4 regions of the Micromonospora sp. NPDC005174 genome follow, and region 2 is predicted to be linked to each of the others. Evidence: riboswitches for the same ligand, from Rfam matches in the RefSeq annotation. Region 2 holds a riboswitch; each other region holds the start of a gene.

Region 1 (7,643 bases), on a different contig from region 2:
AGGATCACGAGACAGGGAGCTGACATGGCCCGCGACATCCAGATCACCCTCGACTGCGCCGACCCCGCCGCGTTGGCGGCGTTCTGGGCCGAGGCACTCGGCTACCAGGTGCAGGACCCGCCCGGGAACTTCGAGTCCTGGGAGCAGGCGCTCGACGCGATGGGGGTGCCGCCGGAGCACCGCAACGACGCGTCGGCGGTGGTCGACCCCGAGGGTTCGCGACCACGGCTGTTCTTCCAACGGGTCCCCGAGCCCAAGCAGGTCAAGAATCGCGTACACATCGATGTGCGGGCCGCACCCGGACTGGAGGGTGACGAGCGGATGGCGGCCCTGGAGAAGGAGGCCGAGCGGCTCGCCGCGCACGGCGCCACCCGGCTCAGCCGCCACGAGCCCGCTCCCCCGCTGGGTGCCGGTCACCTCGTCATGGCCGACCCGGAGGGCAACGAGTTCTGTCTCGACTGACGCCACGTCCGCGCAGGTCACTGCCGCGACCACCGGATGCCGTGCGAACATGTGTACGTGTCGCCCGGTGCCAACATCCTGCACGCCGACCTGGACGCCTTCTACGCGTCGGTCGAGCAGCGCGACGATCCACGCCTGCGCGGCCGGCCGGTGATCGTCGGCGGGGGCGTGGTCCTCGCGGCCAGCTACGAGGCGAAGGCGCGGGGCGTCCGCAGCGCGATGGGCGGCCAGCAGGCACGCCGGCTGTGTCCGGACGCGATCGTGGTGCCGCCTCGGATGTCGGCGTACACGGCGGCGAGCCGCGCGGTCTTCGAGGTCTTCCGGCAGACCACTCCGCTGGTCGAGGGGATCTCCATCGACGAGGCGTTCCTGGACGTGGGCGGCCTGCGGCGGCTGGTCGGGTCACCGGCCGACATCGCGGCGCGGCTGCGCCGGGAGGTCCGTGAACGGGTCCACCTTCCGATCACGGTGGGTGTGGCCCGCACGAAGTTCCTGGCGAAGGTGGCCAGCGGGGTGGCGAAACCGGACGGCCTGCTGGTGGTCGCACCGGACGCCGAGGTGGCGTTCCTGCACCCCCTCCCGGTCGAACGGTTGTGGGGCGTCGGCCCGGTCACCTCCGCGAAGCTGCGGGAGCACCGGATCCGTACCGTCGGCGACGTGGCCCGGCTCGGTGAGGCCGCGCTGGTGTCGCTGCTCGGGTCCGGTGCCGGTCGGCACCTGCACGCGCTGGCGCACAACCGTGACCCACGCGCGGTGCAGGTCGGTCGCCGACGCGGCTCGATGGGTGCCCAACACGCGCTGAGTCGTACCCCGCACGCCCCGGCGGAACTGGACGCCATCCTCGCCGGTCTGGTCGACCGGGTCACCCGCCGGATGCGCGCGGCCGGGCGGTCCGGTCGCACCGTGGTGCTGCGGTTGCGCTTCGGCGACTACAGCCGGGCGACCCGCTCGCACACCATCGGCAAGGCGACCGCGGACACGACGCCGCTGCTCGCCGCGGCGCGCGCGTTGCTGCGGGCGGCCCGGTTCGAGATCGACGGTCGTGGTGTCACGCTGATCGGTGTGTCGGTGGGCAACCTGGACGACAGTCCGGTCCAGCCGGAGTTGCCGTTCCACCGCGACCCGGGCGCGGAGTTGGACGCAGCGGTCGACGCGGTCCGCGACCGGTTCGGCTCGACGGCGCTCACCCGTGCGGTCCTGCTCGGCCGGGAGCCGGGTGTCGAGATGCCGCTGCTGCCGGATTGACCGATCTGCGTGCGGTGTCCACGCGCCCAGTTGCGACAGGAGACACATCACAGCAGGTCGGCGGTTTAGCCGGCAGCCGACGGGTGACCCTTGTGGGGTACAGCCTGACGAGGGGGGCACATGTCCGACGACACCAGCAACCGATCGAGCCGCCGCGCCGAACGCCCGCACGACGTGACCGACCCGCTGCTCTGGCAGCTCGCGGTCGACGTGCTCGAGGCCCACGAGCCCGACGACGAGGGGCACTGCCGCAATCTCCAGTGCGCCGGCCAGGCCTGGCCGTGCGCGGCCCGCACGAGCGCCGAGCAGTCGGTGCGGCTGGCCCGCAGCACCCCCGACTCGGCCGAGATGACCGTCGACGGTGACGCCGCCGGCACCGGCTGGGCGACCGCGCCGGCACCGCGCTGGGGCTGGAACGGCGAGGCGGCAGCGCGCCGCGAGCCGAGGAAGGCCGCCTCGGCGGCGTGACGCGTACCGCGCGGAGACCAGCAGACGAACGAACGCTCGGCCGGTGACCCGGCCGAGCGTTCGTCTGTCGAGCGTCAGAGAGCGAGTCGCTGGCCCGGGAGGATCAGCCCCGGGTCGGCGCCGACCAGCTGCCGGTTGCGCTCGTACAGGGCCTGCCAACCGCCGGCCTGGCGGTGCCGCTCGGCGATCTCCGACAGGGTGTCGCCCGGCTTGACCACGTACGTGTCGCCGCTGGCCGCCGGGGCGGTCCGCTCGTGATTACGGGTCGCCGGCTGGTCGCCCCGCGACGACCGCTCCTTGCCGGCGGTGGACTTCGACGAGCCGGTGGACGACTTCGTCGAGGGCTTCGCGGTGGACTTGGTCGACGTCGTGGCGGAGCCGCCCGACGAGCCGCCCTTGCGGCCGCAGGTCGGCCACGCGCCGATGCCCTGCCCGTCGAGCACCTTCTCGGCGATCGCGATCTGCTCCCCGCGGCTGGCCAGGTCGGCGCGGGCGGCGTACTTCGTGCCGCCGTAGCCGGCCCAGGTGCCCTGGGAGAACTGCAACCCGCCGTAGTAGCCGTTACCGGTGTTGATCTTCCAGTTGCCGCCGGACTCGCACTGGGCGACCGCGTCCCAGTTGACGCCGGCCTGGGCCGGAGCCGCCGGGCCGAAGAGGGCGACGGCGCCGGTGACCGCGCCGACGGCCAGGGTGCCGACGGCGACGCGGCGGGTGGTGACCCGTCGATGACGGGGTGTGTACGCAGACGTCATGGTTCGTTCCTCCACGCCGGCGAGGTGAGCTGTCGGGTTCGGGCCGAGGAGCCCGGCCGCACGGTGGCGGCTTCACCCCGAGGTGACATGCACCGAGGAACGTTGGGTCCCCCGCTCCTGCCCGGGTTCTGTTTCCGACGACCGGGGGCAGGATTTGGCGTTGCCGGTCGCGGCGTCCACGGTGGTGGACCCGACCGACGGTAGGCACGGTCGGTGACGGTCGCCCACCGCTTGTGAAGTTGTTCACCGGCCTACGCGGGGCGCTCCGGCCAGCGGTTGCGGACGACGTCCACCTGTGCACCGACCATGATGGACCGTTTCCGATCAGGGTCGACGTCCACCTGCCAACCGGCCGGCGGACCCCCGGATCGGGTCCGCCGGCCGGGGGTGATCAGAGAGTGCGCGCCAGCCGGTCCGCGAGCGTACGGGTGAAGCGTGCCGGATCGGCCAGCTCACCGCCCTCGGCGAGGACCGCCAGGCCGTACAGCAGCTCGGCGGTCTCGGTCAGCGCCTCCGAGGAGTCGCCCTGCTCGTGGGCCTTGCGCAGCCCGGCGACCAGCGGGTGACCAGGATTGATCTCCAGGATCCGCTTGGTCGTGGGGACCTCGTGCCCCATCGCCCGGTACATCTTCTCCAGCGTCGGCGTGAGGTCGTGCGCGTCGCCCACCACGCAGGCCGGCGAGGTGGTCAGCCGCGACGACAGCCGGACCTCCCGGACACTGTCGGCGAGGGTCGTGCCGAGCCACAGCACCAGCGCGCCGAACTCCTGCCGCTGCTGCTCGCGCTCGGCCTCGGCCTGCTGCTTCTCCTCGTCGGTGTCGAGGTCGACCTGGCCCTTGGCGATCGAGCGCAGCGGCCGGCCGTCGTACTCGCCGACCCGCTCGATCCACACCTCGTCGACCGGGTCGGTGAGCAGCAGCACCTCGTGACCCTTGGCCCGGAACGCCTCCAGGTGCGGGGAGTTCTCGATGGTGGCCCGGGACTCGCCGGTGGCGTACCAGATGTCGGTCTGGCCGTCCTTCATCCGCGAGACGTAGCCGGCCAGGTCGGTGGGCTCCGCCGCGTCGTGGGTGGAGGCGACCGACAGGATCTCCAGCAGGGTGTCGCGGTTGTCGGTGTCGTCGATCAACCCCTCCTTGACCACCGCGCCGAACTCGGTCCAGAAGGTGCGGTAGCGCTCGGGGTGGTTGGCCTTCAGGTCCTTGACCGTGGCGAGCACCTTGCGGACCAGGCGGCGGCGGACGATCTGGATCTGCCGGTCCTGCTGGAGGATCTCGCGGGAGATGTTCAGCGACAGGTCGTGCGCGTCGACGACACCCTTGACGAAGCGCAGGTATGTCGGGACCAGCGCCTCGCAGTCGTCCATGATGAACACGCGCTTGACGTAGAGCTGGACGCCGCGGCGGCCCTGCGGGGAGAACATGTCCAGTGGGGCGTGGCTGGGCAGGAACAGCAGCGCCTCGTACTCGAAGGTGCCCTCGCCCTTCATGTGCACGACCTCGAGCGGGTCCGCCCAGTCGTGGCTGACGTGCTTGTAGAACTCGTTGTACTCGGCGGCGTCGACCTCGTCGCGGGAGCGCGCCCAGAGCGCCTTCATCGAGTTGAGGGTCTGCACCTCGCTGGTGGCCGCCTCGCCCTCGGCGCCCGGACGCTCGACGGTCATCCGGATCGGCCACGCGATGAAGTCGGAGTAGCGCTTGACGATCTCGCGGACCGTCCACTCGGCGGTGTAGTCGTGCAGGTTGTCCTCGGTGTCGACCGGCTTGAGGTGCAGGGTCACCGAGGTGCCCTGCGGCGCGTCGTCGACGGCCTCGACGGAGTAGGTGCCCTCGCCGGCGGACTCCCAGCGGGTGCCGCCGGTCTCGCCGGCCTTGCGGGTCAGCAGGGTGACCCGGTCGGCGACCATGAACGCGGCGTAGAAGCCGACGCCGAACTGCCCGATCAGCTCCTGCGAGGCGCGGGCGTCGGCGGACTCGCGCAGCTGGCGCAGCAGCTCGGCGGTGCCGGACTTGGCGATGGTGCCGATCAGCCGGACCACCTCGTCGCGGTTCATCCCGATGCCGTTGTCCCGGACGGTCAGCGTGCGGGCGTCCCGGTCGACCTCGATGGCGACGTGCAGGTCGTCGGTGTCGGCGACGAGATCCTTGTCGACGAGCGTCGCCAGCCGCAGCTTGTCCAGGGCGTCGGACGCGTTCGAGATGAGTTCCCGCAGGAAGACGTCCTTGTTCGAGTAGATCGAGTGGACGACCAGCTGCAGGAGCTGACGCGCCTCGGCCTGGAACTCCAACGTCTCGGCCTGGTTGCTCACACCGTCTCCCCTTCTCGGCTCGTGCGGAGGTTCGCGCAAAGGATACGAGCCGTCACCGGCGTACACGTGTGCGCCTCCGGGTCGTATTCCCGATTCCCGTGCGCCCGGCGCGTGACCTAGCTGACTTTGCTCAACAGAAGCCAGCCGGATAGCGTTCGGTGCGACAAGCCCCGCCACGAACCTGGAGCAACCCCATGAAGATCGCTGGAAGCACCGCCCTCGTCACCGGCGCCAACCGGGGCTTCGGCCGGCACCTGGCCGCCGAACTCGTCTCCCGGGGCGCGACCGTCTACGCCGGCGCCCGCAACCCCGACAGCGTCGACCTGCCCGGCGTGACGCCGGTCCGGTTGGACATCACCGACCCCGCGTCGGTGGCCGCCGCCGCCGAGCTGGCCGGTGACGTGAACCTCCTGGTCAACAACGCCGGCATCGACAGCCGGGCGGACCTCCTCGACGGCGACCTGGACCTGATCCGGCTGGAGCTGGAGACCCACTACCTCGGCAGCCTGTCGATGATCCGGTCCTTCGCCCCCGTCATCGCCGGCAACGGCGGCGGCACGGTCCTCAACGTGCTCTCCGTGCTGTCCTGGGTGAATTTCCCCCTGCACGGGGCGTACGGCGCCGCGAAGTCCGCCGAGTGGGCGATGACCAACGCGCTGCGCCTCCAGCTCGCCGAGCGGGGCGTCCGGGTCGCCGGCCTGCACGTCGGTTACATGGACACCGACATGGCCGCGACCATCACGGGCGCCAAGTCGGACCCGGCGGTGATCGCCCGGCTCGCCGTCGACGGCATCGAGGCCGACGCGTACGAGATCGTCTCCGACGACATCAGCCGACAGGTGCAGGGCGGGCTCGCCGGCGGGGTCGCCGCGCTCTACCCGCAACTCCCCTGACCGTGGACACCACGGGCCGCCGCCGGGAGCATCCGGCGGCGGCCCGTCCTCGGTTACGCGGCCAGCTCCACCCACGCACCGGCTCGACATCCGTCGCTCAGCAGCCGCCGCAGCTGTAGAAGAGGATGTCCCAGTGGCTGCCCTCCTTGGTGTAGAGGTTGCCCGAGGCGGCCCGGTACTGGTAACCGAAGCCGGAGATGTAACCGACATAGGTGTAGTTCGCCGAGATGTAGTTCTGGATGCAGGTGCTCAGCGCGATGTCGAGCTTGTAGCCGTTCCAGTGGCTGTACGTGCCCCCGGCGTGCCCGACCTCGGTGCCGGCGGTGACGGTGACCGCGCAGCCGCTGGCCCGCTTGAAGGTGATGATGCCGTCGATGGTGGCCTGCCGGACCCCGTCGAACGAGGTGCAGGTGGAGACGTTGCGGTCGCTGCAGTTGCCGCTGGAGGTCCAGGAGATGCCGGCGGCGCGCAGCTGCGAGGTGGCGCTGGAGTGGATGATGGCGAAGGCCGGCGCGGCCAGGCCGAACGCGGCACAGAGCGTCGCCAGGGTGGCCACCAGCAGCGTGAGCACGCGGCGGCGCAGGGTGGATCGGTCGGGTGACATGGCACTCCCGTTCGCGTGAGGGGCGGAATTCTGCGAATCAGGGGCCGGCCTTGAAAGATTTCTACCAGAGATCGATGGTCATGACCAGATGTCGGGTGGGAGCGGTGTGACCGCCACCCCCACCCGACATCCCTCAGCTGGCCTGAAGCGTCACGTCGTCGATCACGAAGCTGGTCTGCAACGACGAGTCCTCGGTGCCGGTGAACTTCAACGTCACCGTCTGGCCCGCGAACCCGGCCACGCTGAACGTGCGCTGGGCGTAGCCGGAGGCGGCGTTCAGGTTCGAGTACGTCGCCAGCGTGGTCGAGCCCACCTGCACGGTCAGCTTGTCGTACGCGGTGGAGCCGGTGGTCTCGGCGGTGTCCACGTGCAGCCAGAACGACAGCGTGTAGCTGGAACAGCCGGCCGGCACGGTCACCGACTGGGACAGGGTGTCGGTATGGCTGCTGCCGTACCCGTCGAGCCACGCCTTGTACGACCCGGTCCGGGCCGGCTGGCTACCGGAGTTGGTGATCACGCCGGAGGAGGCGGTCCACGGCGTGGTGCCGCTCTCGAAGCCACCGTTGCCGATCACCTGGCCGCCGGCGCAGCCACCGGTGCCGGTGACCGTGAGGGTGAGGCTGGCGGTCCGGGTGACCGAGCCGGTGCCGGTGACCGTGACGGTCACCGTGCCCGTGGTGGCGCTGGACGACGCGGTCAGCGTCACCGTGGCCGACCCGCCGGAGGTCACCGACGACGGGCTGAAGGAGACGCTCACCCCGCTGGGCGCTCCGGACGCGCTGAGGCTGACCGTCTGCGCGGAGCCGGAGGTGGTCGCGGTGCTGACCGTCGCGCTGGCGCTGGCGCCCCGGGCGACGGTGAGCGCCGTGGGGCTGACCGCGAGCGAGAAGTCGTTGGTCGGGGTGCCGCTG
Region 2 (7,643 bases):
GCCTGCTCGGTCTCTTCGGCGCGCCGGAGCCCTACTTCGCCGGAGCCGCCACCCGCGAGGTGCTTCCCGGCGCCTGAGTGCGGCCACCACCGTCAGGACTGCTCGTCCAGACCGGTGAGGTCCACGTCGGTCACCTCGGTCACCGCCCCGAGCGCCAGGTTGTACACCTCGTCCAGCTCGTGGCGACTCAGGCGCTCATCGGGCACGTCCACGACCTCCTGCCGGGAGTCGTCCCGCCCGTCGTGCACGTACCCGCCGCTGCCGGAATCGCGGACCACGGCGTCCCCATCAGCCGGCCGTGGTGGGAACGCTGCGCGGATACCGGGACAACGCACGGTGTCCGTCCGGCCGATGCCAGCCGGGCGGGGGTACGGGACCATCGTGCGACCAGCGACGTCGGGAGACGGTGTGCTCAGCAGCGATACCTTCAGCTACACCGTCCAGGCCCGCTGCACACGTGCCGAGGCGGCGGCGTTGTTGAGCGACCTGACGCTTCAGGGTGAGCTGCATCCCCTGATCATCCGGGTCCGCGAGGTGGCGCCTCGTCCGGGCGCCCGCGCCAGCTACACGATCAACGACAGGCTGGCGGCCGGCCCGCTGCGCTTTCGCACCACCTACCAGGCGGACGTGCTGGTCAGTGAACTCGACGAGATCGTCACCGTGGCCCGCCAGTGGCCGGCCACCACCGTGCGCAACCACACCCGGCTGCGTGCCGACTCGGACGGGCTGATCCGCATCGACGTCGACATCACCCTGAGGGCGCCGACACCCCTGTTCCGGTACGCCTTCCGCCAGGCCCGGGCCGCCCACCTCGCCCTGGCGGCACGCCTCGCCACGGTCCTGGACACGCACGCGGCATGATCGCGCTCGATCCAGGAAGGAGTGGCGTCGACGCGGCTCGTGGCCACTACTTCCTGGTTGTCGCCTGACCCAACGCCGCGCCCCGTGCGGGCCGCACCTGCGCCGTGCCGCGCCGGGGTAGGCGTCCCCAGGGCTTGTACGTGGAGAGCACCGTCGCGATGATCATGAGGGTGGTCGACACCGCCGGCGCGATCACCAGGTCGGCGCGGCCCCGGGCGGGTAGCGCGGCGCCCAGCGCGCCAGCCTCCCGCAGGTTCGGGGTGAGCAGGAACAGCACCAGCCCGACCATCACCGTCGTGATGACGAGCTTGATGAGCACCCACCGGTAGCGCAGCAGGCCCCAGGGAGTGAGCAGGGCGCTGGCGACGCCGACGAGCCAGACGAGCACGCTCAGCGGCGCGAAGAGCACGGTGCCGACGAGCCTGGCGACCGGGTAGACCACGTTCGGATCGGCGCCGCGTTGTGCCGCGATGCCGAGAGTGAGCAGCACCAGGTCGGTCCCCAGCCAGCCGAGGGACGTGACCAGGTGCAGGGTGAGCAGTGCCTTGCGGGTGGCGGGCGCGATTCTCGGCATACCGGAATGCTCCCGGCCCGGCCCGCGGTCGTCGTCCGACCGCCGACGACGTCCGGGGTACGCCCGCTGACGTACCCCGGACGGTCCCGGTCAGTACACCGACAGGTGTACGTGGTTGGTGTGGTCGCTGGAGGGGTCGCCACCCGCCCCGCTGTACGACTTCCAACCGCTGCTGGGCAGCCAGATCTGGCGGTACCAGATCACGTACAGCACCGCGAGCCGGTCGGCGTTGCGGATGAAGTACGCGGCCAGGTTGTTGCCGTACGTCTTGTCGGCACCGCTGGCGTCCCCGCCGAACCCGCCCTTCGCCGCGGCGAAGTCGCAGGCCCGGCCCTTGGGGTGCTCGCCGGAGCCGCCGGAGCGGTGACAGGAGACGTAGTGGGTGAAGCCGGCGGCCTTGGCCTGGTTGAGCGCGTGCAGGGTGCGGGGGGTGATGCAGCCGCTGGCCGGGGTGGGGTCGTCGATGCTGCACGACTCGGACGGCCAGGAGCCGTTGGAGTTGCGCGGGGCGGGCTGGGCGTTGGCGGTGGAGGTGCCGCGGTTGGAGCTGGTGTCGGCGGCGGTGGTGCGCGCCTTCGTGGTGGCGACGGTCAGGGCCCGCTCGGCCTGCTCCTTGCGCTTGGCCATCACCTCGACCTGCTTGCGCTGTTCACGGATCTCGCCGTCGAGGGCGACGCGGGTGCGGTTCGCCTCGGCCCTGATGGTGTGCAGGTCCCGCAGCACCCGGTCCTCGTTGGCGGCCACCACGTCCAGCGCGGCCGCCCGGTCCATGAAGCCCTCGGGAGTGTTGCTGTTCAGCAGGGCCGAGACGGTGCCGAGGCGGCCGGTCCGGTACGCGACGCCGGCGATCTCGCCGACCTTGCCGGTGCGGACGGTCATCTCGGCCTCGGTGGTCTTCAGCTTGACCGCGAGTTGCTGTTGCCGCTGGACTGAGGTGTCCAGGGCGCGCTTCGCGTCCAGGTAGCCCTTGCTGGCCGCATCGAGCTGGGCCCGCAGCGCGGGTGTGCCGCCCTCCTCGTCGCTGTCGGGCGCTGCGGCGGCCCGCAGGCCGCCGGGGGGAGCGGCGGTGGCGGCGCCCACCGGGAGCGCGATGCCGAGAGTGACCATCATGACGATCAGGGCCGCGAGTCGGGCGGCGGGTGGTCGTGCTGGTGCCACTACGCATGTCCTTCCGTCAGCCGCCGACCGGGTTAGCTGACGGGTTCGGGACGGAAGATCCCTACCGCTGACGCGGATGCACCCCAGGAACATGGTTCCCCGGTTCGCCCTGTCGGGCGATTAGGCGGCGGCCACCACCGGCGCCGGGAGGCGCCGCCGGGTGGAGGCCGGGACCGAGCTTACCGGTATCCCTGGGGCTGGTTGTAGTCAATGTGACGGAAGGTGTCTCCGCCGCCACCATCGGTCGATGGTCTGCCCTGAGGTCCCTCTCGCGGCTCATGGGTGCTGGAGCGTGCGTCCCGTTTCGGGGACCTCCTGTACTGCTCACGCTGCCGGTAGGGTTTTTTTGTTTGGGCCGAGTGGCCAATCGACTTATCAGGATGGATCTAGTAGTGAAGCTTCGCAGATCGTTGGTTGTCTCGACGGTTGCCGTGCTCGTCGCGGCCGCCGTCATTCAGCCCGGTACGGGCGGCGCGGCGGCGTCCGCCACGACCACGGCAACAACCGCAACCGCAACCGCAGCCGACGGGTGGACCGGTACCTGGTCGACGGCGTACGAGAATGCCGGTGGGGTCTTCCCGGCGCAGACCACGACCCGCCAGATCGTGCGCACGAGCATCGGTGGCACACAGGCCCGACTTCGGCTGTCCAACGTGTTCAACACCAAGGCGCTGACGCTGCAGGACTTCCACGTGGCGCGTCGGTCCTCCGGCTCGTCGATCGTTTTGTCCACCGACAAGGCGGTGACCTTCGGTGGGAAGTCGTCGGTGACCATCCCGGCCGGCGGCGAGGCGGTCAGCGACCCGGTGTCCTTCCAGGTGCTCGCCGAGTCCGACGTGGCGATCAGCTTCTACGCGCCCACCAGGGCCGAGAACGTCTCCAGCAAGCAGTTCGCCTTCTCCGACCAGTACATGGCCAACGGCAACGTCGTCGGCGCCCAGTCGCTGTCGGTGATCCAGCAGTTCTCCAGCTACTTCATCGTCTCCGACCTGGAGGTGATCAACAGTGCCGCGACGGGCGCGGTGGTCACCCTGGGCGCGTCGATCACCGAGGGGCACAGCTCGTCCTACAACACCAACCACCGGTACCCGAACCTGCTGGCGGCCCGCCTCAACGCGTCCGGCCGCACGGTGGGGGTGCTCAACGAGGGCATCGCGGGCAACCAGCTCCTGGGTGTCGGGACCGGGCCGAGCGCGCTGGACCGCTTCGACCGGGACGTTCTCGGCCGGTCCGGGGTACGGTCCGTGATCTTCGCGGACAACCCGATCAATGACCTGGCCAGCGGCCGGGAGCCGACCGGCACGCAACTGATCAACGGACTCCGGCAGCTCATCGCCAAGGCCCACGGCGCCGGCATCGCCTTCTACTGCGCCACCCTCACCCCGTTCAACGGGCACTGGGCCTGGTCCGCGTCCCACGAGACCGCACGCAGCGAATACAACACCTTCGTCCGTAGCTCGGGTTCCGGTTGCGACGCGTACGTCGACTTCGACGCCGCCACCCACGACCCGTCCGCACCGACGAAGTTCCGGTCGGACATGGACTCGGGCGACCACCTGCACCCCAACGACCTGGGTATGGAGGCGATGGCGAACGCCATCCCGCTCACCCTGTTCGGTGCCGGCGCACCGGTTCCGACGCCGCTCACCCTGGCCCAGGCGGTCAACAACGTGGCGGTCTCCGCCGACGCCAACACCAATCCGGCGGACTTCGACGGCGGGGGCGCGAGCTTCTCCGCCGAGGCTCTGGCGACTGCCAAGCTGGTCCGCGGTGCGACTGTCACCCTCAACGGTGTCAAGCTCACGTGGCCGTCGAGCGCCGGTACCGGCCAGCTGGACAACGTCATCGCCACCGGCCAGACCGTCACGGTGTCCGGTTCCGGTAACACCCTCGCGTTCCTCTTCTCGGCGGCTCACGGCCAGGGCACCGGCACCGGCACGATCACGTACACCGACGGCACGACGCAGGCGTTCACCCTGACGTCGCCGGACTGGTTCGTGACCGCGACGCCCGCCGCGCCCACCACGTTGGTGGCCGTTGCCGCCTACCAGAACCGGCAGGGCAACACGCGGTACGACAGCCCGAGCGCGGTGTTCGGTGTCACCGTGCCGTTGGCTTCGGGCAAGACCGTCGCCCGGGTGACGTTGCCGGTCGCGGGCGTCGCTCCCGTGCAGGCGGGGACCCCCACCCTGCACATCTTCGCCGCCGCTGTCGGTACGCGTTCCTGACCGTGCCACCGCCTCCTTGGTGGGGCGGCATCGCCGGGGTCACCGTCCCTGCCTCGCGCGGGGCGGTGACCCCGGCGCTGCCCTGTCGTGGCTGACCGTGGACGACCTCACCACTCGACGGAGCCGCAGACGCCCGGGGCGGCCCCGGGCTCGATCTGCAACGTGGCGTGCTCGATGCGGAAGTCGTCCCGCAGGGCGGTACGCGCCGCGGTGAGCACCGCGCCGACCTCCGCGCCGGGTGCCATGGTCAGGTGCGCGGAGGCCACCTCCATGCCGGAGGTGAGCGTCCAGACGTGCAGGTCGTGCACCTCGACCACACCGGGCACCGCGGCCAGTCGGTCGTGCACGGCGGTGACCTGGAGGTGTTCCGGGGCGGCCTGCACCAGGATGCGGACGGCGGCGCGCCCGAGCCGCCAGGTGCGCGGCAGGATGAACACCCCGATGGCGACCGCGACCAGCGGATCGGCCCACCACCAGTCGGTGACCGCGATGAGCAGGGCCGCACCGATCACGCCGATGGAGCCGAGCAGGTCGCCCAGCACCTCCAGATAGGCGCCCTGCAGGTTGATGCTCTCCCGCGCGCCGGTGCGCAGCAGCGCGAACGCGATCACGTTCGCGAGCAGTCCGAGGACGGCCACCACGAGCATCGGGCCGCTCAGCACCTCGTGCGGGTTCCCGAACCGGCCGATCGCCTCGATCACCACGTAGACCGCAACGCCGGAGAGCAGGGCGGCGTTGGCCAGGGCGGCGAGCACTTCGAGGCGGTAGAGCCCGAACGTGCGTTGCGGATCGCCGGTGGCCCGTCGGGTGGCGGTGATGGCGGCGAGCGCCATCCCGATGCCGAGCACGTCGGTGAACATGTGCCCGGCGTCGGAGAGCAGGGCCAGTGAGCCGGTGTGGAAGGCGGCGACCGCCTCGACCACCATCAGGGCGGCGAGCAGTCCGAAGGCGGCCCAGAGCCGTCCCCGATGCTGGTGGGCGGCGTTGGCGACCGACCCGTGGTGGTGGTCATGACCTGCTCCCACGAAACCCACCCTCCGACGCCGCCCGGGACCGGGTCAAATGTATGCTCACATCGCTATGTGTGCAAGTGTAAGGACGGGCCCGCCCACGGACACCGCCAACGCGACACTCAGGCGGTCGGGTCGACGGTGGTGAGCCGCTGGGTGGCACGGGAGAGCGCCACGTAGAGCGTGCGCACGCCGGAGCCCGGATCGGCCCGGATCTCGCTCGGGGCGACCAGCACGACTCCGTCGTACTCCATGCCCTTGGCCTCCAGGCTGGTCACCACCTGGAGGCGCGTCGCGGCGAGCGCGCCGAGCCAACCGGCGACCTCGTCGCGGCGGGTGACCGGCGTGATCACGCCGACCGTGCCGTCGACCTCGGCCAGCAGGCCGGTGGCCGCCTCCACCACCGCGGCCTCGAGCCCGGCGGGCGGCACCACCAGCTCGACCGGGTCGACCCCGGTGGAGCGGACGGCGTTCGGCAGGGACAGGTCCGGATAGAGCCGACGGATCTCCGCCGCGGCCACCGCGAAGATCTCCGCCGAGTTGCGGTAGTTGGTGGTGAGCGTGAACTCGTGGCGCGGGCGCCGGCCCAGCGCCTGGTCGCGGGCCCGGGTCAACTCCTCGGGGTCGCCGGTCCACGCGGTCTGCGCCGGATCGCCCACCACCGTCCACGAGGCCAGGCGTCCCCGCCGGCCGATCATCCGCCACTGCATGGGCGAGACGTCCTGCGCCTCGTCGACCACCACGTGTGCGTACTCGCGGTAGTCCTCCGGCCGCTCCCGGGCCGCCGCCCGCGCCGCCTGCTGGCGGTCGGCGGCGGTGCTCAGCTCACGGACGCCGCCCGCGAGCAGGAACGGGTCGCGCCGGGCCCGCGCCGGCTTCGCCGGCTTACCGAGCAGCGCGTCCAGTTCGTCGAGCAGCGCCACGTCCGCGATGGTCAGGCCCGCGGTCTCCAGACTCTGGTACGCCGTGCCGAGCAGCCGGATCTCCGCGCCGGAGAGGATCCCGCCGGCGTACCGGCGCAGCCGATCCGGTCGGGCCAGCCAGCCGAGAACGTGTCGGGGGTGCAGGCGGGGCCACCACGCCTTGAGGAACTCCCGGAACTCCGGCCGCTCGGCGATCTCGCCCTCGAAGGCCCGCTGCTCGGGTAGCCGGCCGATGTTCAGCCGACGTGCCTGCGCCCACAGCGCGGCGAAGACGCCGTCGAAGCCGGCGCGACGGGCCTCGTTGCGCCGGGCGCCCCGGTGCAGCGCACGGTCCCGGATGGCGTCCAGCTCCCGGCGGTCCAGCCGCAGCAGTCCTCCCCGGTAGAGCAGCCGCAGCTCGGCCGGCGCTCCCGGCGCGGCGTCGCGGGCCGCCCGCTCCAGGACCCGGCGCATCCGCAGCGAGCCCTTCACGGCCGCCACCTCGGGCGGATCGGTGCGGGTGGCCGTCATCTCCGGGAACAGGGTGCCCAGCGAGTGCAGGGTCGCCGTTTCCTCGCCGAGCGACGGCAGCACCGAGGCGATGTACTCGACGAAGACGGTCGACGGCCCGACCACCAGGATGCCGCCGCCGGCGTACCGGCTGCGGTCGGAGTAGAGCAGGAAGGCCGCCCGGTGCAGGGCGACCGCCGTCTTGCCGGTGCCCGGGCCGCCCGCGACGATCGTCACACCGGAGCCGGGCGACCGGATCGCCTCGTCCTGCTCACGCTGGATGGTCGCCACGATGTCACGCATGCCCCGGCCGGTGGCCCGGGAGAGGGTGGCCAGCAGCGCGCCGTCACCCACCACCGTCATCCCCTCTTCGGCGGCGTCCGGGTCCAGCAGGTCGTCC
Region 3 (7,643 bases), on a different contig from region 2:
CGTTGACACCGTCGCCGACCATCGCCACCGACCGCCCCTGCGCCTGGAGCCGCTTGACCACGTCGACCTTGCCGGTCGGCAACACCCCGGCGATCACCTCGTCCACGCCCACCTCGGCGGCGACCGCCCGGGCGACGGTGGTGTTGTCGCCGGTCAAGAGGACCGGAGTGAGCCCCAGGGCACGCAGCCGCGCCACGGCCGCCCGACTCGTCGGCCGGACCACGTCGGCGACAGCGAGCACACCCCGGGCCCGCCCGGCCCAGCCCGCGACGATCGCCGTACGACCGGCCGCCTCCGCGTCCCGCACGGCCCACTCGACCTCCGGCGGTACGTCGACACCGCGTTCGCGCAGCAGCCGGACCCGACCGAGCAGCACGACGCGCTCCTCGACCGTGCCGGTCACGCCCAGCCCTTCGAGGTTGGCGAAGCCGGTCACCGCGGGCAGCTCGCCCGCCTCAGCCGCGCCCGCGGCGACGGCCCGGGCGATCGGGTGCTCGGAGGCGGCCTCCACCGCGCCGGCGAGCCGGAGCAGTTCCTCCCGGTCCTCGCCGCTGGCCGGCGTCACGCCCACCAGCGTCATCCGGCCGGTCGTCACGGTGCCCGTCTTGTCCAGCACGACGGTGTCCACCCGGCGGGTCGACTCCAGCACCTCCGGCCCCTTGATCAGCACACCGAGCTGGGCGCCTCGACCGGTGCCGACCAGCAGCGCGGTCGGGGTGGCCAGGCCCAGGGCGCACGGGCAGGCGATGATCAACACAGCTACGGCGGCGGTGAACGCGGCGGTCGGGCCGGCACCGGTGCCGAGCCACCAGCCGAGGGTGCCCACGGCCAGGGCGATGACGATCGGCACGAACACCCCGGAGATCCGGTCGGCGAGCCGCTGCACGGCCGCCTTGCCGCTCTGCGCCTGCTCGACGAGGTCGGCCATCCGAGCCAGTTGGGTGTCCGCACCGACCCGGGTGGCGGTGACGATCAGCCGGCCACCCGCGTTGATCGTGGCACCGACGACGGCGTCGCCGGGTGCGACCTCGACCGGCACCGACTCGCCGGTCAACATGCTCGCGTCGACGGCGGACGTGCCCTCGTCGACCACACCGTCGGTGGCGATCTTCTCGCCGGGGCGGACCACGAACCGGTCACCGACGGCGAGCCGGTCCACCGGGACCAGGGTCTCCACCCCGTCCCGCAGCACCGCCACCTCCTTCGCGCCGAGTTCGAGGAGGGCGCGCAGGGCCGCGCCGGCGGTCCGCTTGGACCGGGCCTCGAAGTACCGACCGGCCAGGATGAACACGGTGACCCCGGCGGCCGCCTCCAGGTAGATGTTGCCGGCGCCGTCGCTGCGGTTGATGGCGAAGCGGAACGGGTGGGTCATGCCGGGCATGCCGGCGTCACCGAGGAAGAGCGCCCAGAGCGACCACCCGAACGCGGCGAGCGTGCCCAGCGAGACCAGCGTGTCCATGGTGGCCGCGCCGTGCCGCAGGTTGGTCCAGGCCGCACGGTGGAACGGCAGCCCACCCCACACGACCACCGGGGCGGCCAGCGTCAGCGAGAGCCACTGCCAGTAGTCGAACTGCCAGGGTGGCACCATGGCGAGCAGGACCACCGGCACGCTCAGGACCGCCGAGACCCACAGCCGGGTACGCGGCAGGCGCAGCGGGTCCTCCATCGGCGGCTCGGCGGTCGGCGGTGCCGGCAGCGCAGCCGTGTAACCGGTCTTCTGGACGGTCTCGATCAGGTCGTCCGGGGTGACGTCGGCGGCGTACCGGACGGTCGCCTTCTCGGTGGCGTAGTTGACGGTGGCGCTGACCCCGTCCATCCGGTTGAGCTTCTTCTCGACCCGCGCGGCGCACGCGGCGCAGGTCATCCCCCCGATCGCCAGTTCGATCCGGTTCGGTGCCTCGGGCAGCGGTCTGCTGGTGGTGGTCATCGTCTGGTCCCGTCAGTTGTGCCCGTGCCCGGGGGTGCCGTGGTCGGCGCTCCCGGTCGGCGCGGGTCCGCTCGGGGTGGGCGCGGTCGTGGTGGTGGAGGTGCCGACGACCACGGTGAACTCGGCGGTGTGCACGCGCCCGCCGTGCTGGAAGTCGAGGTAGAGCCGGTAGGTGCCGGACGAGGGCACCTCGGCGAGGAAGGTGACGGCGGGGCCGGGCGGTGTGCGTCCGTCGTCAGGAGTCCCATCCGGGTGCACGTGCAGGTACGCGAGATCACCCCGCCGCAGCGCCACCAGGTGCCCGTACGCCCCCAGGTAGGGCTCCAGGTCGGTGACCGGCTGCCCGGCGCGGCTCACCGTCAGGGTGAGCGCCGAGGTGCGGCCCGGCTGCGGCGCGCCGGCCAGGGTGACCGTGTAACCGTCGACGGTGGTGCTGGTCGCCGGGGCGGGCAGCGGCGCTTCGGTCGGCTCGCCGGGGACGGCCACGTCGACGCCGAGGGTCAACGGCTCGCCCCCGGTCGGGGTGAAGTCGGCGAACGCCCGCCACTGCCCGGCACCGGCCAGCGGGGTGTCGACCCGCCAGGTGCCGTCCGGGGCGAGGTCGGGGTGGACGTGGCGGAAGCCGGACAGGTCCCGGCGGGCGACGATCAGGTGCATCCGCTTGTCGTGCGCCACGTCGTACCTGGTCACCGGCCGACCGTCCGGCCCGTCGATCCGGAACGCGAACTCGCCGGACGGGGCGACGACGGGTTCGAGCGTGTAGCCCCGATCGGAGACGAGCAACCCGCCGGGAACGAGGTCGGAGGTCTCGTCACTCGTGGTGGGGCCCGGGGTGCGGACGACCTCGGGCACGCTCTGCGCGACCGGGTCGGCCGGGTCGACCACCCGACCGACCGCGTAGGCCGCGCCGAAGATCGCCGCAAGGCCGAGGGTGAAGGCGCCCAACCTGGTCACCGTGGTCATCCCGGGCCCTCCGCTCACGCCTCGACGAGGTCGTAGCCGGCCTCGTCGACCGCCGCCCGGACGGCCTCGGTGTCCACGGGCTGCTCGCTGCTGACGGTGACCTGACCGGCGGCGAGATCGACCCGCACGTCACGCACGCCCGCGATCGCGCCCACCTCGGCGCTGACCGCGCTGACGCAGTGCCCGCAGGTCATACCCCGCACCTGGTACGTCGTGTCGACCATCGAACCGCTCCTCTCATCGTACCGGTACCCGGTGGGGGTATCCCGGCAGGAAGGGACGTTACCATACCCCCCAGGGGTACGCTATTCTCGTCGCTATGACCGCACCCACCCCGATCCGCGGGTACACCGCCAGCAAGGACCAACTGCTCGCGCGGCTCCGCCGCGTGGAGGGGCAGGTCCGGGGCATCGAGAAGATGGTCGACGAGGACCGCTACTGCATCGACGTGCTCACCCAGATCTCCGCGATCCAGGCCGCGCTCGACAAGGTGGCCCTGGGCCTGCTCGACGGGCACGCCCGGCACTGCATGCACGAGGGGGCGGCCGAGGGCCGGGCCGACGAGATGGCCAGCGAGATGATGGCGGCCGTCGGCCGACTGATGAAGCGCGGCTGAGCCGTCACTCCCGCTCCGGTTCGAGGCGTACCCGGCGCAGCAACTGGGCGTTGAGCGCCACCACGATCGTGGACGCGGACATCAGCACCGCCGCCAACGCCGGACTCAACGCCACCCCGGCCCAGGCGAGCACCCCGGCCGCCAGCGGCAGCGCCACCACGTTGTAGCTCGCGGCCCAGGCCAGGTTCTGCCGCATCTTGCGGTACGACGCCCGGGACAGCCTCAGCACGGCACCGACACCGCGCGGATCGGACGACGCAAGCACCACCTGGGCGGATTCGATCGCCACGTCGGTCCCCGCCCCGATCGCGATGCCCACGTCCGCGCGGGCCAGCGCAGGCGCGTCGTTCACCCCGTCGCCGACCATCGCCACCGTCAGTCCGCGCCGCTGGAGTTCCGCCACCCAGCTGTCCTTGTCTGCCGGCAGCACCTCGGCGAAGACCTCGTCCACGCCGGCCCGGAAACCGAGGTCGGCGGCCACCGACTCGGCCACCGACCGCGCGTCCCCGGTGATCATGGCGAGGGTGTGGACGCCGGCGGCCCGCAGCTCGGCGATGGCCTGCCGGGCCTCCGGGCGTACCTCGTCGGTCAGCGCGAACGCCCCGAGCACGGTGTCCGGAAGCCGCAGGAGGTACAGCACCACGGCACCGCGTGCCGACCAGCGTCCGGTCGCCTCCCGCAGATCGTCCGGCAGCGGCCCGCCCCGCTCCCGCAGCAGGGCCGGTCCGCCCACCGCGTACTCCGTACCGTCGATGGTGGCCCGCACCCCGCGGCCCGGCAGCGACCGGAAGTCGACAGCCCGCGCCGGGCCGCCCGGCCCGGCCGCCGCCACGATCGCCCAGGCCAGCGGATGCTCGCTGTCGGACTCCACAGCGGCGGCCGTCCGCAACGCCTCGTCCCGCCCCACCCCGGGGGCCGTCACCAGGTCGGTGACCGCATGCCCACCCCGGGTCAGCGTGCCGGTCTTGTCGAAGAGCACCGCGTCGACGGTCCGCATGCGCTCCAACGCCATCCGGTCCTTGACCAGGATCCCGCCCCGCGCCGCCGACGCCGTGGAGAGCGCGACGACGAGCGGGATGGCCAGGCCCAGCGCGTGCGGGCAGGCGATCACCAGAACGGTCACGGTACGCACCACCGCCTGGTCGGGCTCGCCGAGCGCGGTCCAGACCACAAGGGTGAGCACGGCCATACCGGTGGCCACGTAGAACAGCGCGGCGGCGAACCGGTCGGCGAGCAGTTGGGCCTGCCCTCCCGAGCGCTGCGCCTCCGCGACCATGCGCTGGATGCCCGCGAGCGCGGTCTGGTCGCCCAGCGCCTCGACCCGGACCCGGATCGCCGAGTCGGTGGCGACCGTGCCAGCAACCACCCGTTCGCCCACCGACCGGGCGACCGGGCGCGACTCGCCCGTGATCATCGATTCGTCCAACTCGGCGTCGCCGTCGACGATCCGACCGTCGGCAGGTACCCGACCTCCGGGGCGGACCAGCGCCACGTCGCCGACCCTCAGCGCGCCCACCGGCACGCGCTCGACCTGCCCGTCCGCCACCACGCGCTCGGCCTCGTCGGGCAACAACGCCGCCAGTGCCGCCAGAGCCCCTCGGGCCTGCCCGATGGCCTTCATCTCCTGCCAGTGCCCCAGCAGCATGATGGTGACCAGCGCCGCCAACTCCCACCAGAAGTCCAGGTCGAAGGCACCCAGGCTGGTGGCCAGCGACGCGGCGTACGCCACTGTGATCGCCATCGCGACCAGCAGCATCATGCCGGGCGTGCGATCCCGCACCTCCCGTACCGCGCCGACCAGGAACGGCCAGCCACCCCAGAGGAACACCACCGACCCGAGCACCGGCCCCACCAAGGAGCGACCCGGCACGTCCAGCCGGAGCCCGAGCCGGTCCACCACCAGGTGACTGCTCAGCACCACCGGCACGGTGAGCACCAGACAGACCCAGAACCGGCGACGGAACATCGCCGGGTCGTGCCCGGCGTGCCGGTCGTGCCCGGCGTGCCGGCGGTGGTCCGTCGCCGGCGCGGTGTGCCGGTGGTGCTCGGGGTCAGGCGGTGGCGCGGGCATGACTCCACCCTCCCGCCCCCGACGGGGCGGTGTCAGCGGTTCGACCGTCCGACACTCCGCCACGACCTGCGACACCCAGGCGCGCTGGTTAGCATCTTGCGACGATGACCCCTCCGATCCCGCCGAACAGTAGGGCGCCCGTGTCGTCCCGGTCGCGCGCCGCTGCCCGCCAACCGGGCCCGCCGGTCACGTTCCGTGATCGCCGAATCGTCAGCCCGCGAATTGCGGCGCTCGGCACCGCGTTCGTCCCGCAGAGCTGAACCGGACGGCCCGCCGGCACGTACCCCGCACCGGATCGTTGGGAGTCTCGCATTAACCGTCGTCGTCGCGCTGGTGCTGTGGCCGCGAGACGGCGCTTCCCCATCCACCGCCGCCACCGGGTGGCCAGAGCCGAACAGGAGCACGGATACGGCATGGTGACACTCCTCAGCGTGACCGGATCGGGCACCCGCCCTGAGAACCGCGTCACTGGTCACTCAACGCCATGGCGAAATGACGCTTTTAGTCGGCATCGGGACGTAGCTCAGGCGGTGGACTCTCGGGTAACCTCGCTGCCGGTCACCGACGAAGGCGCGCAGCGGCGCCTGCGGTGCCACCGCCCAATCGCCAACCGGCGAGCCGGGGACCCAGGTACGTGGGGTGAATCCGCGACAGCGGTAGGGGCCACTTCCGCCCCGAACCCGTCAGCTAACCCGGTCGGCGGTCGACGGAAGGGAAGATTGTGACGGCACCCCTACGCCGCTGGTTGACGCCCGTGGTGGCCGTGTTCGCCGCGCTGACCGTGCTCGCCGGGCCCCTCCCGGCCCACGCCGCCCCGACGACCCCCACACCGTCCGGGCACGAGGAGGACGGCGACGAGCCCAAGCTGCTCAATGACGTCATCGAGCAGACCAACCGGGACTACGTGGCGGCCAAGTCCAAGCTGGACAAGTCCAAGAAGCGGCAGGTCGAACTGGCGGCCGAGGTCGACCGGGCCAAGGCCGACCTGGCGGCGCTGGCCCCGCAGGTCGGGCAGATCGCCGCCCAGTCGTACCGGACCGGGCGTGTCGGCGCGATCGCGATGCTGCTGGAGAGCGACGCTCCGGACTCGTTCGTCCAACGGGCTGCGGCGCTCGACGAGATGAACATGGTCAACGAGAAGAAGCTCGCCGAGGTCAACGCCGTGAAGGCCCGCGCCGAGCAGGCCAAGCTGGCCCTCGACGCGGAGGTACGGGAGCAGCAGAAGCAGACCGCCCTGATGGCCAAGGACAAGCGCGACGCGGACAAGGCGCTCGCGCTGGTCGGCGGCCAGGGCTTCACCGGTGGCCTGGTCGACGCCATCTCGCCGGTCGCCCGGATCGGCCCGGGTCGCACCGCCGACGGCGAGTGGAAGGCGCAGTCGTGCAGCGAGGACGACCCGACCACCTCAGGCTGCATCACGCCGCGCACGCTGCACGCGTACAAGGAGGTCAAGCGGGCCGGGTTCAACCGGTTCGTGGGCTGCCACCGCAACGGTGGACCGTACGAGCACCCGAAGGGCCGCGCCTGTGACTGGTCGCTGCAGAAGAGCGGCTTCAGCCCGTGGCACAACAACGACACCCGCATGTACGGCAACAACGTGGCCGCATTCCTCATCCGCAACGCCGACCGGCTCGGCATCTACTACGTGATCTGGAACCGGCAGATCTGGATGCCGGCGACCGGCTGGAAGTCGTACAGCGGGCCGTCGAACCACACCGACCACGTACACATGTCGTTGCTCTGACCCGGTGATCAGCAGTCCGAGGGCCGTCCCGCGTTCAGCGGGGCGGCCCTCGGACGTGTTCGGTGCGGACCGGCCGGGTCAGGCGTCGGTCGTCGCGGCCTCGGCCGGTACGGGGGTCACGGGCCGCACCACTCCGGCCGCGAGCCGGTACGACATCCCCACCACCGCGCACCGCCCCCGCGCCACCTCGCCGGCCAGCACGGGGGACTGCTCGAGCAGTGTCTCGACGGTCTGTGCGATGTGGATGTCGACGATGCCGTCGATGTCGTCCACGCCCTCGGCGGTGGCGCGCCGCAGGCTGGGCAGCACGGCGTCGACCACC
Region 4 (7,643 bases), on a different contig from region 2:
GTGCGGTCGGTCCTAACTCGTTCGACTGCTCGGGCCTGACCCAGTACGCCTACAAGTCGGCCGGGATCTACCTCACCCACCACACGGGTGACCAGTGGAACGAGGGCAAGGCCGTCTCGCGCGCCGACGCCCGCGCCGGTGACCTGGTCTTCTTTTACTCCGGCCTGAGTCACGTCGGGCTGTATCTGGGTAACAACCAGATGGTGCACGCACCACGCGCCGGCAAACCGGTGATGGTGTCGAGCATCAACACCATGCCCGTCGCGGGGTTCCGTAGACCCGGCTGATCCGCACCAGGCACGACGAACGGCCCCCGGTCACACCGACCGGGGGCCGTCGTGGCTTCTCAGCGGGGTGCGCCCACCGGTGACGGCAGGAGCTGTACGTCGGCGAGGTCGACGTACATGATGCGATGACCGAACTGGATCTGCACGTACCGCTTCTCGCCCCGGATCACCGTCCAGTCGCCGGGGGACGAACCGTCGAACGTGCTGGCCCGGTAGTACTCGCTCTGCAGCACGGTGCCGACGGCGTACCGCTGACCGGCGGCGAGGGTGTACTGCAGTGGCGAGATCGTCTGGTAGGGCACGCCGGCCGGGTAGGCCGCCTGCTCCGGGTACGCCCGCCCGTACACTCCGATCGTCGCCCGGCCGGGCTTCGGGGTGACCACCATTCCGACGGTCCAGGCGGCGGTCGGCGCGGATGTCGGGTTGTGGAACCAGGCCCGCTGTCCGAGGTACCAGATGGCCGTCCAGTCGCCCTGCCGACCGGCCAGCGCGTACGTCTGGCCGGCGGAGGCGCGGGCGCCGTGGTCCGACACGTCCATCGTGTCCGGGGTGCCGTCGGGACGCAGCGCGATGTCGTTGACCAGCGGCGCGTCCGCCGACGGCGCGGTGTGCAGGATCACCGACGACGAGCCGCGCGGCGCGCACGGCGTCCCCGGGGTGACGCAGCCGGTGAACGCCGGCTGGTTGGTCGCGTAGTCGGGGTCGATCCGGACCAGCCCGGTGGCCGGGGTGCCGGTGTCGAGCCGTGGCGCGTGCAGCAGGTCGAGGTAGTGCGTCCAGTCCCAGTAGGGCCCCGGGTCCCAGTGCATCCCCCGCACGGTCGCCGCGGTGGTGCCGGGCACGTTGTCGTGGCCGATGATGTGCTGGCGGTCCAGCGGGATGCCCAGCCGCAGCGCGAGGTGCCGGACGAGCTTCGCCGAGGTCCGGTACATCGCCTCGGTGTACCAGGTGCCCTGCGCGGCGAAGCCCTCGTGTTCCAGCCCGATCGACTTGGCGTTGACGTACCAGTTGCCGGCGTGCCAGGCGACGTCCTTGGTCCGGACGTGCTGGGCGACGTGCCCGTCCACCGAGCGAAGCGAGTAGTGCCAGCTCACATAGGTCGGGTCCTGGACGAGTTGGAGCGTGGTCGCCCAACTCGCCTCGGTGTCGTGGATGACGATGTACTCGATCTTCTGCCGGGCGGGCCGGTCGGAGAGATCGTGGTTGCCGTAGTCGCCGTCGCCGAACGCCGCGTAGGGGGCGGGGATCCACTCACAGGACACCGTGGGCGGGCATTCCAGTCCGTCCGGGCGAGCGAGTCGCCGCAGGCCCAGCCGGTCCAGCCAGGATCGCTCGGGTCGTACGGCGCGGGCCGGCAGCGTGACCCGCTGGCCGTCGTCGGTCACTCGGGTCTGGCCGGTGCCGATCGTGGTGAAGACCTCGTCGGCGAAGGCCGCCGCGGCATCGGCGCTGTCCGCGCCGGCGTAGTGGGCCACCGCGCCGTACCAGGTGGCCGGGTCGGTGCCGGCGCCGACGGGCGCGCCCACCTCCCGTTGGTACGCGGCCAGCAGCGCCGCCCCGCCCCGGATGTTCGTCGTCGCGTCGGTGCGCAGCGCCTCGGTCGTGGCCCCGGTCAGCGTGGCGGCGGCGTCCACGGTCTGCAGGGCGGCGGTGGGCGGCGCGGGGTCGGCGGCCGGGGCGGGCGTCAGAGCGTGGCGGGAGTCGTCGCCACGCGGGTCCTCCCCCGGGGCGTCGTGGTGGCCGCGTCGGGGCAGAGCGGTCACGTGCCGGGCATCGGTCAGGTGCATCGGGCCGTAGCCGCCGCTGGTGCTCGGCGTACCGGCGTTGCTGTCCCAGCGGGACTCCAGGTAGGAGACGCCGAGCAGCACGTCGATCGGGACGCCGTACTCGGTCGCCGCGGCAGCGTACTGCTGCTGGCGGTCGGCGGCGGGCGCAGCGGAGGCGGGGCCGGTGTGCAGTGGTACGGCCGCTGTGGCGGTGAGGACCGCGACGGCGAGCAGGGTCGGACGCTTCATCGAACCCCCTACATGTGAACTGGTGTCAGTGCGGTCACCTTCGCGCCGCACGGGAGTCCACGTCAATACCTTTCCATGTTTCAAAACATGCAGAAAGAAACCTTCACCTACGCTCGGCGGCCCGCTCCAATCGGTACGGAGTGTCACGGACGCGTGGGTTGCGGATCGGTAACGGCCGTCTCTACTCTGGTCATTTGTCGGCCCGGTAGCAGGTCTGCCCATCCCGGGCGGTAACGGACCGACACCGCCGAGTCGCTTCCGAGCGAGCCGGGGACCCACGTTTCCCTGGGGTGAATCCGCAGCCACTGCGGTAGGGCGCCCACTTCCCGCCCGAACCCGTCAGCTAACCCGGTAGGCGGTCAGGAAGAAGGAGTACGGAACCCGGTGGCCCTTGATGCCCCGCGGCCGTCGTCCGAGCGGTCGGCTCCGGCCGACCCGACGTCGATCGCGCCGCGCCCACGCTGGTCCCGCTTCACCACCGCACTCGCCGCCCTGGTCGGCGTCGCCGTCGTCCTGACGGGCAGCGCCACGGTGGCCCAGGCCGACCCGTCCGTCGCCGAGATCGAACGGCAGATCGACGCCGACTGGAACAAGCTCGAACCGATCATCGAGCGGCACAACGCCACCCGAGCCGACCTGGCCCTCAAGCGCAAGCAGGCCGACACGCTCGCCGCTCGCATCGCGCCCCTGGAGCGCCAGGTCGACGCCGCGATGAACAAGGTGAGCGCGCTGGCCGTACGGGCGTACATGGGCCAGAACCTGTCGACCGTCAACACGATGCTCGGCAGCCGCTCGCCGAGTGAGGTGGTCGGGCAACTCGAGATGCTCGACCGGTTCGCCCACAACCAGCAGCAGGACGTCCGGCAGGTCGCCGATCTCCGCGACGAGCTGGCCCGGCAGAAGGCGCCGCTGGACGAGATGGTCGCCCAGCTGACCCGGACCGAGGCGCAGTTGGCGGCGAAGAAGAAGCAGATCAACGAGGAGATCGACCGGCTGCAGAAGCAGCGCCTCAAGGTGTACGGCAACGGCGGCGGCGGTCCGCTGCGTCCGGCGCCCTGCCCGGCCAGCTATCCGGGTGGCGCTGCCGGCATCGCGGTGAAGTTCGCCTGCGCCCAGATCGGCAAGCCGTACGTGTGGGGCGCCGAGGGGCCGGAGTCGTACGACTGCTCCGGGCTGATGCTGGCCGCCTGGGCGAAGGCCGGTGTGTCGCTGCCGCACAACGCCGCCGCGCAGAGCCGGGTGACCAGGAACGTCAGCAAGGGCGACCTGCGCCCCGGTGACCTCGTCTTCTACTACAGCGACATCCACCACGTCGGCATGTACGTCGGCAACGGCTGGGTGGTGCACGCCTCGCAGGCCGGGGTGCCCGTCAAGATGAAGAAGGCCGACGACGGGCCCATCCACAGCTACGGCCGTCCCGGCTGAGAAACGCGGGACGCGGTCGGGGCCCGTCGCGATCCGCTCGCGGCGGGCCCTCGTCGTCTCCTACCTCGTCGGCCAGGCGCGCCAGTTCTGCCAGGAACGACTCGGCGTCGGCCCCCGCTGACCCTGGTAACGCGACCCGTAGACCACCGAGCCGTACGGGTGCTCGGCCGGCGAGGACAGCCGGAAGATGCAGAGCTGGCCGATCTTCATGCCCGGCCAGAGGGTGATCGGCAGGTTCGCCACGTTGGACAGCTCCAGCGTCACGTGCCCGGAGAAGCCCGGGTCGATGAACCCGGCGGTGGAGTGGGTGAGCAGGCCGAGGCGGCCCAAGCTGGACTTACCCTCCAGCCGGCCGGCGAGCTGGTCGCCGAGCGAGATCACCTCCAGTGTCGAGGCGAGCACGAACTCTCCCGGGTGCAGCACGAACGGCTCGCCGTCGGGCACCTCGACCACCGAGGTCAGGTCGTCCTGCTGCATGGCCGGGTCGATGTGGGTGTAGAGATGGTTGTTGAAGACCCGGAACAGCCGATCGAGTCGTACGTCGATGCTGGAGGGTTGGACCAGGGTGGGCTCGAACGGCTCCAGGCCCAGCGTGCCGGCCTTGATCTCGGAGACCAGGTCGCGGTCGGAGAGCAGCATCGGACCACCTTAGCGAGGTGGGCGGTGACCAGCGTGTCGAGGTCGCTCCTCGTACATTTGTTCGATAGAATGCCCGCATGGCTTCCTGGTCCGATTTCGCCGCCGACGAGCCCCGCCTCGCCGATGGGATTCGCGTTCTCCTGCAGCAGTACGGGCCGGGCTTCGGCTACCTGGCCACGGTCCGCGCCGACGGTGGGCCCCGGGTCCACCCGGTCTCCCCGGTCATCACCGACGAGGGTCTGTTCTGCTTCATCATCGACTCGCCGAAGCGCCGCGACCTCGAACGGGACGGGCGCTACGCGCTGCACTCGTTCCCGCCGGAGGAGAGCGACGACGAGGCGTACGTGGCGGGCCGCGCCCGACCGGTCACCGATCCGGTTCGGGTGGCCCGGCTGGCGCAGAGCGCCCGGGCGGAGCCACGGGTCGACTGGCGGCTGTTCGAGTTCACCGTCGACGTGGCGATGCTGACCCGCCGTGAGCAGCACGGCCTGGGCATCGCGGTCGGTCATCCGGCCGTCCAGGTCTGGCTCGATCCGCAGAGCCCGCCGGCGGCGGTCGCGGCTCCGGCCGTACCGCAGACGCGCCCGACCCGCCGCAGCCGTGACGTCCAGTACACGGCCGCCTGACCACGGCCTGTTCCTCGGAAAGACGCCGGTGCCGGCTCCGTCACGAGGGAGCCGGCACCGGATGTACGTGCGGGGTGCTACGCCGCGCGGTACGCGTTCCACGCGGTCAGCATGCGGCTCGCCTGCCCCGTCGTGAACTGGTACATGCACGAGTCGTAGGTGTAGTCCATGAAGTTGGTGATCGGGTCCAGGCCGGTCGCCGAGCAGGTGTTCCGCCCGGTCGGGCACTGGTATGCAGGCGACGCCTCGGCCGGGGTGTCGCTGACGCCGTCGCCGGAGCCGCCGCAGCCACCCTGGAAGGTGTGGTAGAGGTTCAGCCAGTGGCCGATCTCGTGGGTGCCGGTGTCGCCCTGGTTGTAGTTGGTGGCGGTGCCGCCCGGCAGTGACTCGTTCAGCACGACCACGCCGTCCATGCTGCTCAGGTTGCGCTGCGGGAAGGTCGCCCAGCCCAGCAGGTCGTCGCTCAGCTCACCGAGGTAGATGTTGAGCGTGTTCTTGCCGCCGACCCGCAGCGACGACTTCATCGACCGCTCGGCGGACGAGCCGTCGACGATCGGGTACCAGGACGTGTTCGTCACCCGATTGATCTTGTCGAGCCGGAACGCGAAAGCGGTGGTCGCGCCGCCGGTCCCGCCCGCGTAGGCCTGGTTGAGCACGCTGATCTGCGAGGTGATCATCGAGTCCGGGATGTTGCCGCCGGCCCGGGTGCTGTTCTCCTGGATCACGTGCACCACCACCGGGATGGTGACGGTGGCCAGCGTCGTCGCGCCGGCGCCGGCCCGGTAGTTGGCCCGTTCACGCAATGCCGCCGCAAGGTCGGCGTCCCGCTCGCGGACCTGCTTGGCGGTCAGCTCGTTCGGCTCGTGCAGGGCTGCGGCGCCGGGCTTCGCCCGGGCATTGGCCTGGCTGCCGGCCGGCCCCGAACAGGCGCCGCCCGGCGCTGCGGAGGAGGCCGAAGCAGCCGGAACGACGCCCACCGCAGCGGTGCTGAGCAGCAGCGCGAGGGTCGTCGACGCGACACCGGCGACACGCCGGGTCAGCAGGTTGGGACGGAGTCCCATGGGCCCACCTCTTTCTGGCGGCGCGGCAGGGGGTGTGTCACGCCATGGCTGGCAACGTGTGGCAGACGTTACAACCCATCGATGCATTTGAGAACGGCCATATGTTGCCGTCTGGAAACTTCTTCGCGGTGGGCGTGGTCAGCTGGCGCGCGGGGGTGGCTGGGTGCACGGGCGCGACGACTCGGGTACAGTGGTGCCGCTCGCGGGTGTAGTTCAATGGCAGAACATCAGCTTCCCAAGCTGACAGTGCGGGTTCGATTCCCGTCACCCGCTCCACGCACGGAAGCCCTGGTCAGGACACATGTCCCCCCAGGGCTTCCGTCGTTCTGGACCGTGCTGAGATCGTCCGGTCAGTTGAAGGGCTCGACACGCGGCTCGGCGGGGCACACGGGGATGTTGCCGTTGTGCCCCTCGGGCTCCAGCGTCGAGCCCTTCACCCATCCGGAGTACTGGTCGTGAGCGGTGGGGGCGAACACCTGGGTCGCCTTCAGCTTGTTGTTGGGCCAGGCAATCTTGAACCAGACCGTGTCCTGAACCTCGCCCGGCACCCCGGTGAAGTCGGAGTGAGCCAGGCATCGGGCGTACACGGTGGTATTGCCCTTCGCCACGCCCAGCCGGCACTTGACCGTAGGGTCGCAACCGCAGTCCTGTTCCTTGCAGGGGCGCACGACCGCTCCCATGTCGACGCCGCTCTCACCCCAGGTATTGACGGTCCGAAACGGCCACGGCCCGGTTCCGGTGGGAGCCTGATTCGTCGTGGGTAGCGGCTCACCCTGCGGATTGTTGCAGTTGATCTGACTGCCCTTGATCACGCCGCAAGGGCTGTTGTTGACCGTGTCCCCGCTGCCCTTGTCCGGCTCGAACAGGGCGAAGATTCCGGCGATCAGTGCCCCGATGGCAGCAGCAGCGACCACGCCGACAAGCCCGATCATCGCGGCCTTGTTGTCCCTGATGGTCTTGGGCCTGGTGGTCCTGTCCTGGGTGGTCTTGTCCCGCGTCATCGTTCCTCCCCTGCAGGGGTGAGTTTCTTTCTACTGCCGAGTTACCCAGACGCAGGGGTGCACAACTCCATGTGATGGAATTGTTACTCAAGGTGATCGATTTACCCGGGCTTCACGTGCAGCCTGCTAGAAGCCCGGCGTCTGCGTCACCGCCTCCAGAACAGCAGGTGGGTGACTCCGCTGGGGCTGGGCACCGACTCCAGGTGAAAGCGGTCGAGCAGCTCGTCAGGGCTCTCCCACAACCGTTCGCCCCGGTGCAGGTCGACTGGCGCGACGGCGATGTGCATGGTGTCGACCAGGTCGGCGTCGAGGAACGCACGGATGGTCGCCACCCCTCCACCCAGGCGTACGTCCCGGCCGTCGGCTGCCTCCTTCGCCCGGGCCAGCGCCTCGGCCGGGCTGGCGTCGAGGAAGTGGAACGTGGTGTCGGACAGGGCGAACGACGGCCGTACGTGGTGGGTGAGCACGAAGACCGGCGTGTGGAACGGCGGGTTGTCTCCCCACCACCCCTGCCATTCGTGGTTTTCCCACGGCCCGCGCTGGGGGCCGAATTTGTTGCGGCCCATGATCTCCGCGCCGATGTTGTGCT

Evidence for each region. A riboswitch is a leader RNA that binds a small molecule or an ion and turns the genes downstream of it on or off. The one in region 2 is predicted to bind cyclic di-AMP.
Region 1: another riboswitch for cyclic di-AMP. It lies ahead of ABZU91_RS02365 (transglycosylase family protein); the one in region 2 lies ahead of ABZU91_RS17900 (hypothetical protein).
Region 3: another riboswitch for cyclic di-AMP. It lies ahead of ABZU91_RS07010 (hypothetical protein); the one in region 2 lies ahead of ABZU91_RS17900 (hypothetical protein).
Region 4: another riboswitch for cyclic di-AMP. It lies ahead of ABZU91_RS20820 (NlpC/P60 family protein); the one in region 2 lies ahead of ABZU91_RS17900 (hypothetical protein).

The regions. Positions count from the first base shown of each region.
Region 1 covers NZ_JBEXIJ010000002.1:54,459-62,101, reverse strand. Annotated here, with positions in the region: gene ABZU91_RS02380 (VOC family protein) at 25-462, shown strand; gene dinB (DNA polymerase IV) at 520-1,707, shown strand; gene ABZU91_RS02370 (hypothetical protein) at 1,828-2,175, shown strand; gene ABZU91_RS02365 (transglycosylase family protein) at 2,250-2,927, opposite strand; cyclic di-AMP (ydaO/yuaA leader) riboswitch at 2,927-3,097, opposite strand; gene htpG (molecular chaperone HtpG) at 3,319-5,235, opposite strand; gene ABZU91_RS02355 (SDR family oxidoreductase) at 5,430-6,128, shown strand; gene ABZU91_RS02350 (hypothetical protein) at 6,226-6,732, opposite strand; gene ABZU91_RS02345 (M28 family peptidase) at 6,866-7,643, opposite strand, start outside.
Region 2 covers NZ_JBEXIJ010000015.1:39,325-46,967, forward strand. Annotated here, with positions in the region: gene ABZU91_RS17880 (STAS domain-containing protein) at 1-77, shown strand, start outside; gene ABZU91_RS17885 (hypothetical protein) at 93-278, opposite strand; gene ABZU91_RS17890 (SRPBCC family protein) at 409-861, shown strand; gene ABZU91_RS17895 (hypothetical protein) at 908-1,435, opposite strand; gene ABZU91_RS17900 (hypothetical protein) at 1,526-2,545, opposite strand; cyclic di-AMP (ydaO/yuaA leader) riboswitch at 2,599-2,730, opposite strand; gene ABZU91_RS17905 (SGNH/GDSL hydrolase family protein) at 2,986-4,821, shown strand; gene ABZU91_RS17910 (cation diffusion facilitator family transporter) at 4,929-5,846, opposite strand; gene ABZU91_RS17915 (AAA family ATPase) at 5,954-7,643, opposite strand, start outside.
Region 3 covers NZ_JBEXIJ010000004.1:118,936-126,578, forward strand. Annotated here, with positions in the region: gene ABZU91_RS06985 (heavy metal translocating P-type ATPase) at 1-1,927, opposite strand, end outside; gene ABZU91_RS06990 (hypothetical protein) at 1,940-2,890, opposite strand; gene ABZU91_RS06995 (copper ion binding protein) at 2,905-3,114, opposite strand; gene ABZU91_RS07000 (metal-sensitive transcriptional regulator) at 3,210-3,506, shown strand; gene ABZU91_RS07005 (heavy metal translocating P-type ATPase) at 3,511-5,472, opposite strand; cyclic di-AMP (ydaO/yuaA leader) riboswitch at 6,164-6,295, shown strand; gene ABZU91_RS07010 (hypothetical protein) at 6,299-7,321, shown strand; gene ABZU91_RS07015 (carbonic anhydrase) at 7,400-7,643, opposite strand, start outside.
Region 4 covers NZ_JBEXIJ010000019.1:1,153-8,795, reverse strand. Annotated here, with positions in the region: gene ABZU91_RS20830 (NlpC/P60 family protein) at 1-287, shown strand, start outside; gene ABZU91_RS20825 (N-acetylmuramoyl-L-alanine amidase) at 347-2,302, opposite strand; cyclic di-AMP (ydaO/yuaA leader) riboswitch at 2,538-2,674, shown strand; gene ABZU91_RS20820 (NlpC/P60 family protein) at 2,687-3,727, shown strand; gene dcd (dCTP deaminase) at 3,788-4,366, opposite strand; gene ABZU91_RS20810 (pyridoxamine 5'-phosphate oxidase family protein) at 4,444-4,992, shown strand; gene ABZU91_RS20805 (zinc metalloprotease) at 5,070-6,053, opposite strand; tRNA gene ABZU91_RS20800 (tRNA-Gly) at 6,256-6,329, shown strand; gene ABZU91_RS20795 (hypothetical protein) at 6,404-7,054, opposite strand; gene ABZU91_RS20790 (dihydrofolate reductase family protein) at 7,201-7,643, opposite strand, start outside.